Linked DNA regions of Sporocytophaga myxococcoides DSM 11118. The main gene of each other region encodes a partner of the protein of the gene in region 3 in a complex. Links are inferred from orthologs where the notes say so. Each region holds a gene or a part of one and is shown on either strand. Other genes may lie near its edges. The genes, in order: scpB, smc and K350_RS0105155.

Region 1 (3,051 bases), on a different replicon or contig from region 3:
AATAGCCAGCATTTTGAATTTGAAACCATTGAAAATTCTTTTTCAGTGCAACCTTTAAAGTTTTCTCCTAATGGTGACGGTAAAAATGACTTTGCTTTATTGACCTACCAACTTGATAATCCTGGTGAAATTGCGACCATCACAGTCTTTGATGGACAAGGAAGAGAGATAAAAAAGATTGCTTCCAATCAACTATTGGGGAACGAAGGTTTTTTCCAATGGGATGGCATTGCTGATGATGATCGAAAAGCAGATATTGGAATTTACATGATCATGTTTGAGATTTTTCGTCTGAACGGAGAAAAACAAAAGTTTAAGAAGGCGGTTATATTATCATATTGAAGTTCAGAGTATTATTGTTAAATATTGCCCTATGAGATGCCTGGTAAATGACATAATTTCTTCCTGTATGGAAAAAAACAAAGAAGTGGATGTAATAGACCGCTACCTTCGTATGAAGCATCATATTGAGATGGACAGGCAATCAATTATTTCCCGCATAAAAGCGGTAAAACATAATTACAATTTCAAATAATTTTCTTTTAAGGGAAATTTTAAATAATTATCTTTTTTTAACTCGTTGAATGCAAAAGCTTTAACAATTATTTGTTGGATCTTTCCCAGCAAAACCATTTTTTATACTAAATTTGCACCAAAAATCAGGGATTTCCGTTTCTCAACAAAAAAGTGGTAAACTTTTCGTCCCGTTTTTTTAATTTAAAATAAATCCGCGTTATGGCAGAAGAAAAACTCAGATACTCCGATGAAGAACTAAAGGAGTTTGAGCAGCTTATAGCTGACAAGCTGGATAGAGCCAGAAAAGAATTAAATTACATTAAGGAAACTCTGAGCAGAAGAAATGATTCCGGAACCGACAATACAGCAGGTACTTTAAAACTGCTTGAAGATGGTGCTGATACAGCCGAAAAAGAAAGCTTCACACAGCTTGCTGCTAGGCAACAAAAATTTATTCAGCAGCTTGAGAATGCCATGGCCAGAATTAAAAACGGGACCTATGGTATCTGTGTCGATTCAGGAAAACTTATCCCCAAAGAACGTCTTCGTGCAGTTCCTCACACACAGCATTCGATAGAGGCAAAACTTAACAGAAAAGACTAATTTGGATTTCCTTCAACATCATATTGAGAGTTTAATCTTTTGTTCTCCGGATCCTATAAAGCCGGAAGATATAAGAACCTGCCTATCTGAAATGTTTGAGGCTGAGGTTCCGATTGAAGATATTCAGGCTTCTTTGGAGAAGCTACTTCAGAAGTATGAAGATGATAATTACCCATTCAAAGTTTTTTCTATGGGAGGAGGATATCAGTTTCTTACAAAACCTGCATATCAATCCAGTATTAGTATTTTGCTCAAGCAAAAATCTAAAAAAAGATTATCTACTTCTGCTCTAGAAACTTGTGCAATTATAGCTTACAAGCAACCAATTACGAAACATCAGATAGAGCAGATAAGAGGTGTAAACTGCGACTATGCTATTCAAAAGTTGCTGGAAAAGGAGCTTGTTGAAATTCAAGGTAAATCTGATGGAGTAGGCAGACCGATCCTCTATGGCACTACTGCAAAGTTTATGGAATATTTTGGTATAAATAGTCTTAAAGACCTCCCAATGCCAAAAGATTTCTCCAAAGACGAAAATGAGATTGGCGACGAAGTAGAAAAAGAACATGAAATTATTGCCGCTGAGTTAGAAGAAATGGAGTTCAATACTCAGGAGAATATTAACACGGAAACTCAAAATCAGGAAAACGACACCAAGGATACTTTCGGAGACCTTTCTTCTGAGACCAATTCCCAGACAGAAGAAGATTTTTCCTCAGAAAGTCAAACCTCTGAAGAACCAGAGGAATAAGATTCCCACTTAACTAAAAAATTATTTATATTAATTTAATCAGGAAATCATTTCCTGATTATTTTTTTATGAACTTTGATACTAACATTAAAGAATTATGAAAAAAGACCAACCTCAGAGGAAAGGAAGAGGGGCTTCGGATAGAGACAAGGCTTCTAAATTTTCTTCAAAAAAATCTTCTACCCCAAAGAAAGATGGGGCATCGGGCGAAGCTCGCCCTGCCAGGAAATCATCTTTTGGAGCGAAGAAAACACCAGCAGGTCGTGTACCAGCCGGAAAACCAAGAAGGAAATTTGATTCTCAGGGAGATTCGGGTAAACCTGAAAAATCCTCCGAATTTAAAGGAAGAAAACCCTCTGATGGCAAAAAGTCAAACTCCTTTTCCGGATCAGGACGAGGAAGAGATTTTAAAACAGAATCATCTTCGCGTGATGCTGAAAATAAAAAAAATAAATTTGTAAGAAAGAAATTTGGCGAAGATCAAAAAGCCAAACCTTCCGATAACACTGACAGAGAGAGAGATCAAAAAAGAGGGAGGAAATCAGGCTCTGCTTTTGATAGCAAAAAAAGATCATCTTCCGACGAAAAATCATTTCGTGGCAAGCCAAGAGGCAAAAGTGAAGATACGCGGTCTGGAAAATCCTTTTCAAAACCTAAACAGGATTGGAAAAAAGGATCCGAAAAACAGGAAGAAAGACCTTTCAAAAAGACAGGTTTTAAAAAATTTGACGATACAGAACCTAAAAGTTCTTTTTCAAAATCAAGTCCTGATAAAAGAAAAAGCTTTGGAGATCGCAATGAGAAACCTTTCAAAAAGGCCGGATTAAAAAACTCTTCAGAAAAACCATCATTCAAAAAGACATTCTCAAAACCTAAGGACGAAGAACTCGAAGGCTTTGACGAATTCAGTGATTTCGAAAACCTGTCTGAAGAAATCAGCTCAAAAAATTTCAAAAAATCTGAAGGAAAGAAATCTGGTACAAGAAACAAAACATCTTCTGATGAAATAAGACTAAACCGATACATCTCTAATGCAGGTGTATGCTCAAGAAGAGAGGCTGATGTTCTTATTTCCGATGGACTTATCAAAGTCAACGGCAAAGTCGTGACTGAAATGGGCTATAAGGTTAAAAAAGGCGATACTGTAAAGTATGGCAGCAAAATACTTTCACCTGAAAAGC
Region 2 (4,265 bases), on a different replicon or contig from region 3:
ACAACGATAAATCAAAAAACAGCCTTTTTATAGATTTCCTTCTTGGAGGCGAGTTATTTCAGAATAACCACCACAAATATGCAGGAAGAGCAAATTTTGCAATGAAATGGTTTGAATTTGATCCTACATATCCAGTTATCAGAATCTTGTCCTTCTGCAGAATAATAAAATTAAGTAAAACAGCATTGGCTTAAACTTAATCTTTTAAAAGTTATAAATGCAAAAACTCCCGGAGTTCATAACTTCGGGAGTTTTTACATTTTACAGGACTTCCATTAACTATTTAATAACAAGATTTTTATCTCAAAATTTAACAATAGTATAATCTTGCCTAAATTTTCAAAGACATTTTGACGGAGAAATATTCACTACTTATCCCCAGTCAATGAACGTTTTTGTTGATAATCCTGTTGAGAAAAACGGTTCTCCGCACTACTATATATCCGTTAGTATCCTGTAATTTTAAACTTCCATAATTCCAAAAAAGGGGTTAATTCATGCAGTTAAGCAAATTAGAGATCAAAGGATTCAAGAGTTTTGGTGATAAAGTTACCATCAATTTTGATGAAGGTATTACAGGTATAGTTGGGCCAAATGGCTGTGGGAAATCCAATGTTGTTGATGCTATAAGATGGGTTTTGGGTGAACAAAAGACAAAAGCTCTCCGCTCTGAAAAAATGGAGAATGTGATCTTTAACGGCACCAAAACCCGTAAGCCACTGCAAATGGCTGAAGTTTCCCTAACTTTTAATAATACAAAAAATCTCCTTCCTACTGAATATTCTCACGTTACTATTACCAGAAGATATTACAGATCCGGTGAAAGCGAATATTTACTGAATGGCGTTACCTGCCGCCTGAAAGATATTACCAACCTTTTCCTTGATACTGGTATCGGTTCTGATAGTTATGCCATCATTGAGCTAAAAATGGTGGATGATATCCTTAATGACAAAGACAACTCCAGAAGGACATTATTTGAAGAAGCTGCGGGTATATCAAAGTTTAAAGTAAGGAAAAAACAAAGCCTTAAAAAACTTGAAGATACGGACAAAGATCTTGAACGTGTAGAAGATCTACTTTTTGAGATCAATAAGAACCTGAAATCTTTAGAAAAGCAGGCTAAACAGACGGAAAAGTACTTTCAAGTAAAAGAACAATATAAGCAAGTTAGTATCGATCTTGCAAAGGTCACCATTCAAGGCCAAAGAGAAGATTTCTTATCTCTTCAGAAACAACTTGAAGAAGAAACAGACAAGAGAATTGGATACAATACCCAAATAGCAGAAAAAGAAGGTGGGGTTGAAAAAGAAAAAGCTGAGCTTGTAAACAGAGAAAAAACACTTGCTTCCAGACAAAAGACACTGAATGAGCATGTGAACAAAATTAGAAATTACGAAAGCGACAAAAAAATAAAACATGAAAGACTTTCTTTCCTGAACGACAAAAATAATAACCTTCGTGAGCAAATAGAGCAGGATAAGAAAAGTAATGAAAGAGCAGAATTCAGCATTTCCAGTCTGCAGGCAGAAGCCGAAACAGCAGAGAAAATAATGGCTGAAATCGAGGTTAAAGTTCAGGCATATAAAGAAGAATATGAAAACCAGAAGGCCAGTACAAGCCGACTGCAGGAAGAGCTTTCTGTATTGAGCGGACAGCTAAGAAAAAAACAAGAAGAGGTATTTCATCTGAATAAAAACATTGAGATATATCAGATTCAGGCAAGTTCATTGAAGCAGGAACTTGAGAAAACTACCTCTGACTCATCGGCACATTCCGCCAGCCTTGCAGATTTTGAAGGCAAAGTTCAAGAGATTTCAGAGGAACTTGAATCCAAAAACCTGAAACTGGAGAAACTTGAAAATCAAGAAAAAACGCTTCAGGAAGAAATCGCCCAACTTGAAAAGGAAATTGAAACCATAAAGGATCAAATCACGCAGATCAACAGGAAGCTGGATTCCAAGCAGAACGAATATAGCCTTACTAAATCTCTTGTTGATAATCTTGAAGGTTTTCCTGAAGCAATAAAGTTCCTGAAGAAGAACTCTCATTGGGGAAAAGAAGCTCCCCTCCTTTCTGATATTCTTACCTGTGAAGATCAATACAGAGTTTCTATAGAAAACTACCTGGAGCCGTTCATGAACTACTATGTAGTTGAAAATGAAGCACAGGCTGTTCAAGCTGTAAATCTTCTTAGTGATTCGGCAAAAGGGAGAGCTAATTTCTTTGTGCTTTCAACTTTTGAAAATTTCAACTCTGCTCCTGCCAAGTCTTTTGACCATTGCAAAGCTGCCAAAGACATTATTGAATTTGATCCGAAATACAAACACCTGGTATCATTTATACTGGACAATGTCTATATCATTACAAATAATCAGGAAGAGCTTCCTAGTGATAGTGATGCAATCTTCATTACTCAGAATGGTAAACTTACCAAGAGAAAATTCAGTATTTCCGGAGGTTCTGTAGGTTTATTTGAAGGAAAAAGAATCGGACGTGCCAAAAACCTTGAAAAACTTCAACAGGAAATCAAAGAGCTTTCTGCAGAATTGGATGACTTAAAACTTAGTCTGGAGAAAAAGCAAAGAGAACTTTTCAAATTCAAGGAAAGTACTTTAAAAGCAAGTATAGAAGAGCTTAAAAAAGAAATTAACCTTACCAGTCAGAATTATATCTCTGTAAAAACAAAGCTTGAACAGTTTACAGAAATGATCAATAGCAATGCTCTGAAGAGAGATGATATTATTGACAAAATAGAAAAACTGGAAGATGATATACAAGATGCAAAACCAAGAGCAGAAGAAGAAAAATCGCTTCTGAGAGACCTTGAAAGCAGGCAACAAGAGCTGAATGAAGATTTGATTATCCAGAATGAACAACTCACTAATAAGAGTGCAATATTCAATCAGGAAAATATTATTTACCATCAGCAAAAAAATAAAATTTCAAGCCTTCTTCAGGAAATTGAATACAAGCAGGCTGCTTACGATAATAGCAAACAAAGGATAGAAAAAAACCTTGAAGATGCCCAGAAAACAGAAGAAGAGATAAGTATACTCCTTGAAAGAGCAGATGTCAGCGATGATGAGCTTGTTGAGTTTTACAAGGAAAAAGAAGCTATAGAACAAGGCGTTAATGAAGCTGAAAAAGAATATTACGGAGCTAGAGCATTCATTGACGAATTAGAAAAAGAATCCAGAGATTTAAGGAGACTGCGTGACAACTGTGATGCTCTTCTTTTGGAACTTCAGACAAGATTAAACGATAATAAACTAAGTTTGAGCTCAATCAAAGAAAGGCTGTCTGTTGAATTTAACATAGATATAGATGAACTTCTTTCTCAGGATAGTAATGTTGAAGCCAGTGAAGAAGAGCTGAAACAAAAAGTTGTACAAATAAAAAACTCTCTTGATAAAATGGGGCCAATAAACCCTATGGCTATGGAAGCATATCAGGAAATTCAGGAGAGACATAAGTTTATTAGTGAACAGAAAGACGATCTTACAAAAGCTAAAGATTCTTTATTGCAAACAATCAATGAAATTGATTCAGTAGCAAAAGATACTTTTATGGAAGCTTACGATAAAATCAGAGAGAACTTCGTACGCGTATTCAGGTCTTTATTTTCAGAAGAAGACAGCTGCGATCTTAAGCTGGAGCAACCTGACAATCCGCTTGAATCATCTATAGATATTATAGCAAAACCAAAAGGTAAGAGACCATTAACAATCAACCAATTGTCTGGAGGGGAAAAAACACTTACAGCAATTTCTCTATTGTTTGCGATTTACCTGATTAAACCTGCACCATTCTGTATTTTCGATGAGGTAGATGCACCTTTGGATGATGCCAATATTGACAAGTTCAACAATATCATCAGAAAGTTCTCACAAGAATCACAGTTTATAATTGTGACACACAACAAGAGGACAATGTCAAGTACAGATATTATTTATGGAATTACGATGGTGGAGCAAGGCGTATCAAGGCTAGTACCGGTGGATTTGAGATCTTTAGCCTAAACAGTAAAAGTCTTTTAAGAAATCAGCTTCTGACGAAGGTAAAATTCAAGTTGCTGATTGGCTCTTAAAAGGCTTTTAACCAACTCCTTGTTTTCCATTTTTAAACGATATACTTCGTAAGCTTTCTCTATTATAATTTTCAAATGCTGCTCTTCCCAGGGTTTGCTGATATATTGATAGATATGGCCTTTATTTACCGCATCTATAACAGCCTGAAGATCCGAATATCCTGTTAACAAAATT
Region 3 (2,969 bases):
TTTTGCCCAAAATATGCCATGCCTCATCTCTGAGCTTATTATAAGTCTGTGATGTGGTAATGTCTGTAAGATAATCCTTAAGGGCCCCAACATTTGGGTCAATTGCCATGCAATTGTCATTGAGTACGATTAACAGATTGCTGTTTGAAACTCCGGCATGATTCATTGCTTCGAAAGCAAGCCCAGCCGTTAAAGCGCCATCACCGATTACTGCTATATGCTGTTTGTCAGACTCTTGTTTGTATTTAGATCCCACAGCCATGCCGAGTGCTGCAGAAATTGATGTGGAAGAGTGTCCTACACCAAATGAATCATAAGGGCTTTCGCTTCTTTTCGGAAAACCGGAAATTCCTTTGTAAAGCCTGTTTGTATGAAAAACGTCCCTTCTGCCTGTCAGAATTTTGTGGCCATAGGCCTGGTGTCCCACATCCCAGACAAGCTGATCTTTAGGGGTATTAAATACATAATGAAGCGCAACAGTAAGTTCGACCACGCCAAGCCCGGCAGCGAAATGCCCTCCATAAACGGAAACATTGTCAACAATGAACTGTCTAAGCTCAGTACAAACCTGGTAAAGTTGCGTTTCATCCAGTTTTCTCAGATCTTCAGGAGAGTTGATCTGACCCAATAATTTTCCCGGTTTTATTAACATGGCAAGTCCAAACTAAAACAAAGATAAAAGAATATATGTTTTCTTAAATTAAAAAAAGAAAAAATGTGCCTCCGGCAAATAACGCCAGCGTTACTTAGATATTATACTCACTTTTTTATAAAAGGATTTTTTTAAAAGGGTGTTAATAATCGAGAAAACTAATTTTGTAACGCCATTTGTTAAAAATCAGTGGTTTAAATTTTTTCGATAGTAATCATGGTCTTGATTATAAATCAGGATTGATTTTGCCGTTTGAAAGACTACTGTTAAATTTACTAAGTGAGCTTCGAAATTAAATTACCCCTCTTTACCGGTCCGTTTGACCTATTGCTCTTTTTCATCGAGAGAGATGAGCTGGATATTTATGATATTCCTATTTCAAAAATAACCAATGACTTCCTTGAGTACATCCATCGATTGGAAGAGATGAATATTGAGGTTGCCAGTGAATTTATCCTTGTTGCGGCTACCTTGATGAGAGTGAAGGCCAAAATGTTATTGCCAAGACCAGAAATTGACGAACAAGGCAATGAGGTCGATCCGAGGGAAGAACTTGTGGCTCATCTTTTGGAGTACAAAAAATACAAGAGTATTATTAATGACCTCGCTAATCTTGAAGAGGAACGAATGAACCTCGAAAAGAGAGGTAACATTGTAAAGGAGATAAAGCAACTTTCAGAAGTAAGTGATGTAGAATCAGAACTTCAGGACATTGACCTTTACAAGCTTCTCAAAGTTTATGAAAGGGTACTTAGAAAATTCGAAGAAGAAAAGAATAAGCCTATTCACACAGTGGTGCAATATCCTTATACTATTGAAAATCAGAAAGAATATATTTTAGCCAAGCTTAGTGATGTTGCAAGGTTATCTTTTGAAGATGTGATCTCAGAGTACAGGACAAAAATAGCTATGGTTTACAACTTCCTTGCAATTCTGGAACTATTGACACAAGGTTATCTTATGATTTATGTAGGAGAAGGATTTAATAATTTCTGGGTAGAGAAGAGGCAGGCACAGACGGAAGAAGTAACAGAGCTATAGGCACAAAGCTGAAAGCGTAAGGCGAAAAGCTGAAAACAGAGAGCAACTTATTTTCTGCTTTCAGCTTTTTGCTTTTCGCTTTATTAAAATTGCTCCAGTCCTGAGAAGAAGAAGCTTCCTTCGATAGCTGCATTCTCATCAGAGTCAGATCCGTGGATTGCGTTTGCTTCGATTGATTTAGCATACAATTTACGGATAGTACCATCTTCCGCATTTGCAGGGTTTGTAGCACCGATCAATTTACGGAAATCAGCTACTGCATTTTCTTTCTCAAGAATCATTGGCACGATAAATCCGCTTGACATATACTTCTTAAGATCATTGTAGAAAGGTCTTTCTTTGTGCACTTCATAAAATTGACCTGCACGCTCTTCAGAAAGTTTAAATTTTTTTAATGCCACAATTCTGAATCCCGCTTCTTCGATCATCTTTAGAATTGCGCCTGAATTACCTGCTGCTACTGCATCAGGTTTAATCATTGAAAAAGTTCTGTTACCAGCCATATTTTTGTTGTTAGGGTTACAAATTTCAGAGCGCAAAATTATACAGATTCCTGAAATATTGGTTTTTTTTTAAAAAATTCTCATTTTGCGCCGATTCTCTAATTTTTTATAATCAAAAGCTAGAGAATTTTGTTTAAGCATAATTAAATTCTACGGGTCTACTCGTCCAAGAAATCAATGCAGGATCTTGTATCTCTAAGGGAAATCCTAAGGACTCCAAAAAAAATTGTTATCACAACTCATGCAAAACCTGATGCTGATGCCTTGGGATCTTCGCTTGCGATGTGGGCTTATCTCAAGAAAAAAGGGCATGATCCAAAGGTAATTACCCCAACCGATTATCCTACTTTTCTTAACTGGATGAATGGTAATGATGAGGTGATTGTGTATGAAGAGAATGTGGAGTTGTCTACAAAATTGGTAAAGGAAGCAGAAGTTATTTTTTGTCTGGATTTTTCCGCTCTCAGCAGAATAAATGATCTGGGAGATCTCATAAAAAATGCCTCTGCCACAAAAGTTCTGATTGATCACCATCTTGAACCTGAGTATTTTGCTGACTTTGTTTTCTGGGATATAAAAGCTGCCGCGACGGCTGTGCTTATTTATAAGCTTATTATCGGCTTGGGTGACAGAGAATACCTTGATACTTGTATAGGTGAATGCATCTATGCAGGAATCATGACAGACACGGGATCATTCAGGCATCCAAGCACCAATAAGGAAGTGCATATGATTATTGCTGAACTTCTGAATCTTGCTGTCGATGTGTCGAG

The links.
Region 1: K350_RS0105155 (region 3) and scpB share a complex: the UniProt entries of both Bacillus subtilis proteins name them as parts of the cohesin-like complex. The link is inferred for Sporocytophaga myxococcoides DSM 11118 from one-to-one orthologs.
Region 2: the proteins of K350_RS0105155 (region 3) and smc are in contact, whole or in part, in a crystal structure (PDB 3ZGX), measured with the Bacillus subtilis proteins. The link is inferred for Sporocytophaga myxococcoides DSM 11118 from one-to-one orthologs.

The regions. Positions count from the first base shown.
Region 1 is NZ_KE384560.1:75,799-78,849, reverse strand. The notes cover bases 102-2,995. They hold scpB (SMC-Scp complex subunit ScpB), read left to right. Parts: upstream 102-1,120; coding sequence 1,121-1,870; downstream 1,871-2,995. Other genes in these bases: K350_RS29510 (pseudouridine synthase), read left to right, coding at 1,968-2,995; K350_RS0118630 (TraR/DksA family transcriptional regulator), read left to right, coding at 736-1,119; K350_RS0118640 (lamin tail domain-containing protein), read left to right, coding at 102-342. Outside these bases: more of K350_RS0118640, read left to right, coding at 1-101; more of K350_RS29510, read left to right, coding at 2,996-3,051. UniProt on the Bacillus subtilis protein: Participates in chromosomal partition during cell division. May act via the formation of a condensin-like complex containing Smc and ScpA that pull DNA away from mid-cell into both cell halves.
Region 2 is NZ_KE384560.1:1,267,633-1,271,897, reverse strand. What follows is about bases 115-4,222. They hold smc (chromosome segregation protein SMC), read left to right. Parts: upstream 115-497; coding sequence 498-4,022; downstream 4,023-4,222. Other genes in these bases: K350_RS0123755 (response regulator), read right to left, coding at 4,037-4,222; K350_RS0123765 (acyl-CoA desaturase), read left to right, coding at 115-194. In the rest of the region: more of K350_RS0123765, read left to right, coding at 1-114; more of K350_RS0123755, read right to left, coding at 4,223-4,265. UniProt on the Bacillus subtilis protein: Required for chromosome condensation and partitioning.
Region 3 is NZ_AUFX01000004.1:535,702-538,670, reverse strand. What follows is about bases 1-2,812. They hold K350_RS0105155 (segregation and condensation protein A), read left to right. Parts: upstream 1-931; coding sequence 932-1,693; downstream 1,694-2,812. Other genes in these bases: K350_RS0105145 (DHH family phosphoesterase), read left to right, coding at 2,374-2,812; K350_RS0105150 (nucleoside-diphosphate kinase), read right to left, coding at 1,777-2,196; dxs (1-deoxy-D-xylulose-5-phosphate synthase), read right to left, coding at 1-652. In the rest of the region: more of K350_RS0105145, read left to right, coding at 2,813-2,969. UniProt on the Bacillus subtilis protein: Participates in chromosomal partition during cell division. May act via the formation of a condensin-like complex containing Smc and ScpB that pull DNA away from mid-cell into both cell halves.